Regions from separate parts of the Pseudoalteromonas sp. bablab_jr010 genome, predicted to be linked through region 1. Evidence: predicted binding sites of a transcription regulator. Region 1 holds the regulator's gene; the other holds the start of a gene.
The links. The regulator LexA, encoded in region 1, represses DNA repair genes until DNA is damaged. The targets are predictions, from matches to a motif close to TACTGTATNNNNATACAGTA.

Region 1 (5,056 bases):
GAAAATAAAACACAGGGCTAAGTATAGAAATAAACGCATATCCATCACATCAGTGAACTACAGGAAGCGCTATTTTAGAGCGACTATTCTAAAAATGAAAAGTTTTTCAACTCAGCTATAGTTGTTAGGCCGTTTTAATTAAAGGAATTACAACTATGTTATTAGGTGCCTTCTCAGTGAGTTTAAATGTCAAAGATATTCGTGCTTCAAAGCAGTTTTATGAAAAGCTAGGTTTCAACGAGTTTGCTGGGGAGATAGAACAGCATTGGCTAATTATGAAAAACGGTGAACATTTAATTGGTTTGTTTCAAGGTATGTTCGACAAAACCATGCTGACCTTTAACCCAGGGTGGGATCAAAATGCTGAAGCTTTGGATGAATTTGCAACCTTTGAGCAATTAGCTGCACAATTTCAGCAACAAGGATTAGAAATACAAAAGGCCGGTGACGCGAGTTTTATTATCACCGACCCAGATGGCAATCCTATTTTGATTGACCAACACGTGTAGCTGGCTTTTTACGTTTAATTCGAACGTTTTGTAGTAACAAGAGAACTCCTGTAATACAAAATAGTACGCTGGTGGCCGAGAAGCTGATGAGTAGTGGATTGTTAAAGTTCTCACGCTCATCATAATCCATAATGTGTAGCATCCAGAAAAAGTCGAAAATGCGCCACAGGGTGCTGCGCACAGTAATAAGGTTACCGGTTTGGCTATCTAAATATAAGGTTGTTGATCGCCAATCATCGAAGCTAATTTGCCAAACATTGGCTTTGTGACCGACTTCTCTAGGCCCTTTTGTTAATAACTGCGCTTGCGTTATTTTTGCGTCAATAAGCAGGTGAGCTTGCGCATTTTCAATGATTTGCGCTTTACTCGGTGCAGGCATTTTAGCACCTGTTCTGCCATCAAAAGTAAACGTACCGCTAGAGGATGTAACTTCTATAATCGGGGTATTTAAAAAATGGCTATATTTAATACCTTCAATTTGCTCAAATTGCGCTGTTATCTTATCAACAGATGCTAAGTAGTCTGACAATAAAAATGGGCTACTTAAACTGCGATTAGCCAAATGTTTGCCATGCACTTTTTCAAGTGGTAATGAGCTCATTACCAGCCCACCTAAGAGCCAAAAAAAGATCTGTAAAGCAAGTAAGTAGCCAAGCCATTTATGCCCTTTACGAGCATACTTAAACAGGCGTTTATTCATTATTACCCCGTTATTATTGTTATGTGGGCGCTATTTTAAGTTGTTTAGCTAGATTGCCAATGCGGCATAATGTCGCATTAACTGTATTCTAGATTTGGTATATATACAAAACTGAGTTAAAGTTTCAGTCGATATCAACAGAGGGTAAAAACGAGAGTATGTCGGAAATTCAATTTTTAAATGTAGATCTGGAGCTTGAATCAAAGCACGATATTAGTGCGCTTGTTGCTGATTTGAAGAAAAACGCCATGGTTTTACATTATGACCAAGATGAATACCGCCAACTAGCACGTATTGAAGCAACCGCAGATATCAGCTCTCCAGATAAAGCCATTAACCAGCTTTGCGAGCTTATTGAGTCTTGCTCGCGCAATGCATTAAAACAGTGGTTATCGTGCTCAAAGCGTACATTTGATATAGGCTTTGAATCAGGTAATTCGCCTAAATGCTTTAACCAACCCCTGCATGCCGACACCTTGTTACGTATCTCAGCAATTGGTGCAGGGATTGAAATTACTATTTATCCTATTGAAAAATAGCCAGAATTTATCGCTCTACAACAGCTGCGGTCATTCTTGATACGCAGCAAAGCTCTCCTGCGGCATTGGTAATTTTAATATCCCAAACAGATGTTCGCTTACCTAAATGCAGCGGTCTTGCTGTTGCTGTTAACGTTCCTTTGCGTGACGCTTTCATGTGGTTGGCATTAATTTCTTGGCCAACAGCATAGAACTTATTGAAATCAACCACGAAATTGGCTGCATAGCTTGCCACTGTCTCTGCTAATACAACGTTTGCTCCGCCATGAACCATACCCATAGGGTTATGATGCTCAGGAATAGCAGGCATAGTTGCCATTAAATAATCATCACCAATTTCAGTCACCTCAATGCCCATAGTTTTCATTAAAGTGCCTTGACCGGTGATCCCTTGTTCTAGCTCTTTGCAAAGCTCTAACGTGATTGGGTGGTGCCAAATACTCATTGTGTTTCCTTAGCCTGCTAATTAAAGCTAATACCTTATGGCATCTTTCGGTGTGGTTCAATGTTAGTTTTGTAGCAATATGATGGGGTTAATTTAAATTTGCGATTTTCAAATAACTGTATATACTCACAGTTAAATGTACTGTATGGAAAACCAGTTGTATGCGCCCATTAACTAAACGCCAATCGCAAATTTTAGAACTAATTAAAGTCTTTATTAAAGATACAGGCATGCCACCTACGCGTGCTGAAATAGCTCAAACATTAGGTTTTAAAAGTGCCAACGCTGCTGAAGAACACCTAAAAGCACTGGCTAAAAAAGGCATGATCAAAATGAAGCCTGGGGCGAGTCGCGGTATTCAGTTAATTGAAGAAGATGAGCCAGAGCAACTAGGCTTACCTTTAATTGGCCGTGTTGCAGCTGGTGAACCTATTTTGGCGCAAGAGCATGTTGAAAGCCACTGCCAAGTTGATCCTTCATTATTTAAACCTGCAGCCGATTTCTTACTGCGTGTAAATGGTATGAGTATGAAAGACATTGGTATTATGGATGGCGATTTGCTTGCAGTACACAGAACACAAGTTGCTGAAAACGGGCAAGTAGTTGTAGCTCGAGTCGATGAAGATGTAACAGTTAAGCGTCTAGAAAAAGCGGGTCGCAAAGTACTTTTACACGCTGAGAACGAAGAGTTTTCGCCTATTGAGGTTGACCTTGAGCATGAGTCGTTCAACATCGAGGGGTTAGCGGTAGGTGTTATTCGTAACGCTGACTGGATGTAACTGTTCCCAATTTGGTGCATCAAATTGACTCAATTTGGTGCGCCGCTGAAATTTTACTACTTAATTAGGATTTGTGAATCCTTACTCTTCATTTAAAGCCTTATATGGCGCAGTTTTCCTCTCTTTTTATATTTCGTTTTTACTCCTAAACATTAAATAACGCGCTGATTATAGTTGTTATTTCTGCACCAAAATAAACATTTATTATCATTAAAACTTGCTTATTGGTCATTTTTTAACTAATTGGTTAATACACTGTATTAACACCTAATTAATAAAAAGACACAAAAATGTGCGAGGTGTTAGTCATGGGGTCGGTATCATAAGTGGGTCAAAATGATACGTAGTCGCTCTGAACAATAAGAAAAACGAATGGGCACCTTGCTGTATCGCCTTTTCGCTTTGCGTCTTGCAATAGCATCTAAAGGAGCCGTCACATGGGTAAACTGCGTTACGCCTTGTGGCTTATATTGTTTGCACTTCCTGAGCTTGCATTGGCAAATAGCCAATACAATATGCGTAAAGGGGTGACCGATATAAGTAATAATGTTTATGAGTTACACATGACGATATTTATTATCTGCTGTGTAATCGGCATCATCGTATTTGCGGTGATGTTTTGGGCTTTAATACACCACCGTAAATCCAAAGGGGCCAAGCCTGCCCAATTTCATGAAAGTACAAAAGTTGAAATACTTTGGACTGCCATTCCATTTGTCATCTTAATCGCCATGGCTGTGCCTGCCACAAAAACCTTAATTGCCATGGAAGATGCCTCTAAAGCCGATATCACCATTAAAGTGACGGGCTCACAATGGAAGTGGCATTATGAGTACATGGGTGAAGACATTGCTTATTACTCGATTCTATCTACACCAAAAGACCAAATAGACAACAAAGCAGAGAAAACTGAGCATTATTTGCTTGAAGTAGATAAACCGCTAGTACTTCCTATCAATAAAAAAGTTCGCTTTTTAATGACTTCAGACGATGTAATTCATTCATGGTGGGTGCCTGATTTTGCGGTTAAAAAGGATGCAAATCCTGGGTTTATCAATGAAGCGTGGACACGTATTAACGAGCCAGGCGTGTACCGTGGCCAATGTGCTGAGTTATGCGGTAAAGATCATGGCTTTATGCCTGTTGTGGTGAAAGCCTTACCTGAAGATGAATTTGCTAATTGGCTTGCAGATGCTAAGCAAGAAAAAGCCAATGCGGCCGCAGCGGATGCTGCTTTGCTTGATCAAACATTACCGAAAGAAGAGCTTATGACCTTGGGTGAGCAAGTCTACATGGCTAGTTGTGCTGCATGCCACCAACCTACCGGTATGGGCCTACCTGGCGTATTTCCAGCACTTAAAGGCAGCCCGATTGTATTAGGTGATGTAAAAGATCACATAGATATTGTGTTACACGGTAAGCCTGGCACAGCAATGCAAGCGTTTGATAAACAGCTTTCAATTAAGCAACTTGCTGCGGTTATTACTTATAAGCGAAACGCGTGGGGTAATGACACCGGCGATGTTATCCAACCGAGTCAAATTCAAGCCGCGATTGATGCAGCAGCGGAGGCGAACTAATGAGTAACGTTATTAACGAGCAAGCAACTGGGCATGCGCATCACGACCATCATTACCCAGCTAAAGGTTTTAAGCGTTGGCTTTACACCACCAATCATAAAGACATCGGGAGTTTATACCTGATTTTTTCACTCACCATGTTTTTAATTGGTGGAGCAATGGCAATGGTGATCCGCGCTGAACTGTTTCAGCCTGGATTACAGTTAGTCGATCCGCACTTTTTTAATCAAATGACTACCGTACATGGCTTGATCATGGTGTTTGGTGCCGTTATGCCCGCGTTCACTGGGCTTGCAAACTGGATGGTACCTATGATGATAGGCGCACCGGATATGGCCTTACCACGTATGAATAACTGGAGCTTTTGGATATTGCCTTTCGCATTTTTAATCCTCTTAGCTTCGTTACTCATGCCGGGTGGCGGTCCTGCGTTTGGTTGGACTTTCTATGCACCACTCTCCACCACTTACAGTAACGACAACACCGCACTGTTTGTATTTGCTG
Region 2 (5,056 bases), on a different contig from region 1:
CCGGCCTTGACCAATCTACCGGTGGTAGTATCCATTTAGATGGAGCCGCATTACACGAATTAGATGAAGAAGCACGCGCAGCACTTCGCGCTGAAAAAGTAGGTTTTGTGTTTCAGTCTTTCATGCTTGTACAAAGCTTAACAGCCCTTGAAAACGTAATGCTTCCCGCTGAACTTGCAGGAAGCAAAGACGCTAAACAACAAGCCCTTGAGCTACTTGAAAAAGTAGGTTTGAGCCATCGTGTTGGCCATTACCCATCGCAATTATCTGGTGGTGAGCAGCAACGTGTAGCAATTGCTCGTGCATTTATTGGCACACCTAAAATTTTATTTGCCGATGAACCGTCAGCAAACCTTGATAGCAAAAACGGTAAGTTAATTGAGTCTCTATTATTTGAACTAAATAAAGAGCACGGCACGACACTTATTTTAGTAACCCATGATGAGCAGCTTGCACAAAAGTGCCAGCAAATTTTACATATTGAAGCAGGGCAGCTAGTAACTGCTAAAGAAAACGAAGGAGTGCAAGCGAATGTGGGCTAAATTAGCACTAAAACTGTTTTCACGTGAGTTTAAGCGTGGCGAATTAACAGTGATCAGTGCAGCAATAGCCTTAGCTGTTCTCACTGTTTTAACACTGTCTATGGTTACCGACCGAATTGGTCAAAGTATTGAAGAAAAAAGCAGCGCCTTTATTGCCGCTGACCGCGTTTTAGCGAGTAACCATGCATTGCCTGCTGAGTTTTTAGATAAAGCCAACCAAGAAAACTTACGCACCGCTAAAATAACCTACTTCGATACCATGTTATTTGCCGGTGACGAAATGCAACTTGGCTCGGTTAAAGCGGTATCAAACACCTATCCGTTAAAAGGCGAGTTAAAAGTAAAAACTAGCCTGACTGGTCAACCAGAAGTAACAAACGACATCCCAAGTCGTGGTGAAGTGTGGTTAAGTGAATCTGTGTTTTATGCGCTAAACATTAAAGTGGGCGATAAAGTAGAGCTTGGTGCTGCTACTTTTACGGCTAGTCATGTTGTAGCCGAAGAGCCTGATGCACCGTTTAATGTGTTCTCGAGCAGCCAGCGAATCTTAATCAATGAAGCAGACATTGCTGTAACAGAGGTAATTCAGCCCGGCAGCCGAGTGTTTTACCGTCAACTTTATGCTGGCGAAAAAGACAATTTAGATACCTTTTATGCGTGGTTAAAACCACAGATGAAAGAAAACCAACGTTGGTATGGTGTTAAAGACCGCCAGTCACCTATTTCTAATAGTTTAAATCGTGCCGAGAGTTATTTATTGCTAGCTGGTTTGCTAGGCATTATTTTAGCTGCTGTTGCTATTGCGGTATCGGCAAAACGGTATTGTGAACGTCAGTACGACCCAGTTGCTATGATGAAAACGCTTGGCGGTAGCCGCGCGATGATCCGTAAAATCTATTTATTACATTTGAGCCTTGTGTGTTCAATGTCGGTGATTGTGGGTTTACTGATTGGTTATGGTTTACAAGCGATTGCCACTGATTATTTGGCACAAACCATGGGCTCAGCATTGCCGAGTGCATCGGCAAAACCTTGGATCATTGCGATTAGCACGGGTGTGATTTGTGCGGTTATGTTTTCAATTAAACCGCTACTCGATTTATTTGATATTCCGCCGCTCCGTGTGCTTCGCCGTAACTTAGGCGACCGTTTATTGGTAAGTAAAGTGCACCTTACTATGTCGGCGCTTACTGTGTTTTTACTGATGTGGTTATTTAGTAACAACATCAAAATTAGTGCAATTTTGTTCCTTTCGACGGCATTTTTAATTGCGGTGTTATTTGCTTTATCAAAGGTTATTTTTGGTGGTGGCCGCAAACTTGGCTTGAGCCCGGGCAACAGTTGGTCATTGGCGATTGCGTCAATTCAAAAGCGTGCCAATGTGAATGCTGTGCAATTAATTAGCTTTGCTTTGGCTATCAAGCTATTACTGTTTTTAATTGTACTTAAGAACGACATGATTTCGGATTGGCAGTCGCAGCTTCCCGAAAATGCCCCTAATTCATTTTTAGTGAACATTACTGAGCAAGAGTTAGAGCCTATTACTAGCTTCTTAGTGCAAAAGGATATGCCCACGTCTGATTTCTATCCGGTTGTGCGTGGTCGCGTAAACGCTGTTAATGGCGAGCTGGTTGCCCGCGAAGTATCGCAAGAAGACAACGAAAAGAAAGACGAAGAAGCCCGCTCTGGTATTGGCCGTGAGTTAAACCTAACTTGGCGTAAAGACTTACCTAATCAAAACGAGCTTATCGACGGTGCATGGTTTAGTGAAAACTCAGTGGCCGAGGCATCGGTCGAAGAGTCGATGCTTGAACGCCTTGATGTAAAAATAGGCGATACACTTACTTTCCTAATTGGTGCGCAATCGTTTGACGCAAAAATTACCAGTGTACGTAAGGTTAATTGGACCACACTTAAACCTAACTTCTTTATTATTTTAAGCCCTGATGTGCTAGCGAGTTTCCCGGCTACTTATATTTCATCAGTGAATGTAAAAGCAGAGAAAAAACGTGAGTTTAATGAGCTAATGCGTCAATACCCAACGGTTAACGTGATAGATGTTGAAAGCTTCATTAAACAAATTCGCTCAACCATAGAGCAAGTATCGTTAGCGATTGGCTTTGTACTAGCGATTGTGGTTGCCTGTGGCGCTTTAGTACTTATTTCACAAGTACAAGCAAGTTTGGGTGAGCGAATGCAAGAGATTGTTATTTTGCGAACTTTAGGTGCGAAAGGGCGCTTAATTAAAAATGCCACCTTATATGAGTTTTTATTATTAGGCGTTACTGCAGGTTTAGTCGCTGCCATTGTCAGTGACATCGCTCTGTTAATAGTGCAAAAACAAATGTTCGATTTAGCAGGTAAGTTCCACCCTCATATTTGGGTTATTGGCCCAGCAGTCGGGGGCTTATTTGTGGCATGTTTAGGTTATTTGATGATAGCCCGCACAATGCGAAAAAATACCCAAGGCTTATTACGCTCGCTCGCGTAAATGTCTTAATTAAGGTTGACTATAAAATGCTCGCAATTGCGGGCATTTTTTATGAATTGCAATTGGCTACTGGTAATTTATACAGTGCTCTGGCATTATTAACCGCAGATAATAATGATAATAGACGAGTCAGTTAGTTGGCGATTATTTTAGGGATTGATCCTGGTTCACGATTAACAGGGTACGGCGTGATTGCCCACCAAGGTGCTAAGTTCACTTATTTAGGCAGTGGCTGCATTAAATTGGCCGATCACGATTTTCCGATACGCTTAAAAATGATTTACCAAGGGATCAGTCAATTGGTAGAGCAATTCTCCCCAGACAGTTTTGCTATCGAAAAAGTGTTTATGGCACACAACCCAGACTCAGCGCTTAAGCTCGGTCAAGCACGCGGCGCTGCTATCGTTGGTGCTTCAATGGCAGAGCTGCCAGTTTATGAATATTCGGCTAGGCAAATTAAGCAGGCCGTTGTAGGTAATGGCGGAGCCGATAAGTCTCAAGTACAGCATATGGTTAAAAACATTTTAAAGCTGCCAGGTACCCCTCAAGCCGATGCCGCAGATGCTTTAGCAATTGCTATTTGTCATGCACACTCAGAACAAAATTTAATAAAACTTGCGGGCAGTGCGAGCAAAACCGTAAGAGGACGATTAAGGAAGTAATATGATTGGTCGATTAAATGGCTTACTTGTTGAAAAGCAGCCACCAGAAATTCTTATCGAAGTAAGTGGTGTAGGCTACGAAGTACAAATGCCCATGACTTGCTTTTATGATTTACCGGCAGTGGGTGAGCAAGCGATTATTTATACCCATTTTGTGGTACGTGAAGATGCCCAGCTATTATTTGGCTTTAACAACAAAACCGAACGCGCTTTATTTAGAGAGCTTTTAAAAGCCAATGGTGTAGGGCCAAAGCTTGGTCTAGCTATTTTATCGGGTATGTCGGCGCAGCAATTTGTTAGTTGTGTTAATAATGAAGATGCGACCACACTGGTTAAACTACCGGGCGTTGGTAAAAAAACGGCTGAGCGTTTAGTGCTCGAAATGAAAGACAGGCTTAAAAATTGGGGTAATGACTTATTTACACCATTTAGCGATAATGCCGTCATTGAGCCATCAAGTGATGATACCCTAGTAGCAAATAATGCTGCTGATGATGCTGTATCAGCACTTGTGGCATTAGGCTATAAGCTACCGCAAGCACAAAAAGCGGTTAAAACAGTGAACAAACCAGATATGACGACCGAGGTTCTAATTAAAGAAGCTCTAAAATCAATGTTGTGAGTAAACCATGATTGAAGCAGATCGCTTAATAGATGCGAGTGAACAAAGTAACGAAGACAGTGTTGATCGTGCCATACGACCAAAACTGTTAACCGATTACACAGGCCAGCCGCATGTTAAGCAGCAAATGGAAATTTTTATTGAGGCTGCTCGCCATCGTGGCGAAGCGCTGGATCACTTATTAATATTTGGTCCACCGGGTCTTGGTAAAACCACACTTGCAAACATTGTTGCCAACGAGCTTAACGTTAATATTAAAACAACGTCGGGGCCAGTGCTTGAAAAAGCAGGGGATTTAGCCGCACTTTTAACGAACCTTGAAGAAGGTGACGTACTGTTTATTGACGAAATTCACCGTTTGAGCCCGCAAGTCGAAGAGATTTTGTATCCAGCAATGGAAGATTATCAGCTGGATATCATGATAGGTGAAGGCCCTGCAGCACGTTCAATCAAGCTTGATTTGCCACCATTTACTTTAATTGGTGCAACAACGCGTGCAGGCTCACTCACCTCACCACTTAGAGACCGTTTTGGCATCGTACAGCGATTAGAGTTTTATTCAGTTGAAGACCTCTCAAAAATTGTTGCTCGCTCAGCAAGCTTTTTAGATTTAACCATGTGCGATGAAGGCGCTACAGAAATCGCCAAGCGCTCACGTGGTACACCGCGCATAGCGAATCGTTTATTACGCCGCGTTCGTGATTACACCCAAGTGAAATCAGACGGTAAAGTGAATGCT

Region 2: a site for LexA is predicted at 3,101-3,120, ahead of ruvC (crossover junction endodeoxyribonuclease RuvC). Genes of this name have one in related genera too.

Annotation. Positions count from the first base shown of each region.
Region 1 covers NZ_JACDWV010000029.1:77,383-82,438, reverse strand. The annotation lists gene JIG37_RS01090 (endonuclease) at 1-39, opposite strand, end outside; gene JIG37_RS01085 (VOC family protein) at 156-509, shown strand; gene JIG37_RS01080 (hypothetical protein) at 484-1,209, opposite strand; gene JIG37_RS01075 (hypothetical protein) at 1,368-1,748, shown strand; gene JIG37_RS01070 (hotdog fold thioesterase) at 1,756-2,193, opposite strand; gene lexA (transcriptional repressor LexA) at 2,355-2,972, shown strand; gene coxB (cytochrome c oxidase subunit II) at 3,410-4,552, shown strand; gene ctaD (cytochrome c oxidase subunit I) at 4,552-5,056, shown strand, end outside.
Region 2 covers NZ_JACDWV010000070.1:12,350-17,405, forward strand. The annotation lists gene JIG37_RS05520 (ABC transporter ATP-binding protein) at 1-542, shown strand, start outside; gene JIG37_RS05525 (FtsX-like permease family protein) at 532-3,033, shown strand; gene ruvC (crossover junction endodeoxyribonuclease RuvC) at 3,171-3,695, shown strand; gene ruvA (Holliday junction branch migration protein RuvA) at 3,697-4,317, shown strand; gene ruvB (Holliday junction branch migration DNA helicase RuvB) at 4,325-5,056, shown strand, end outside.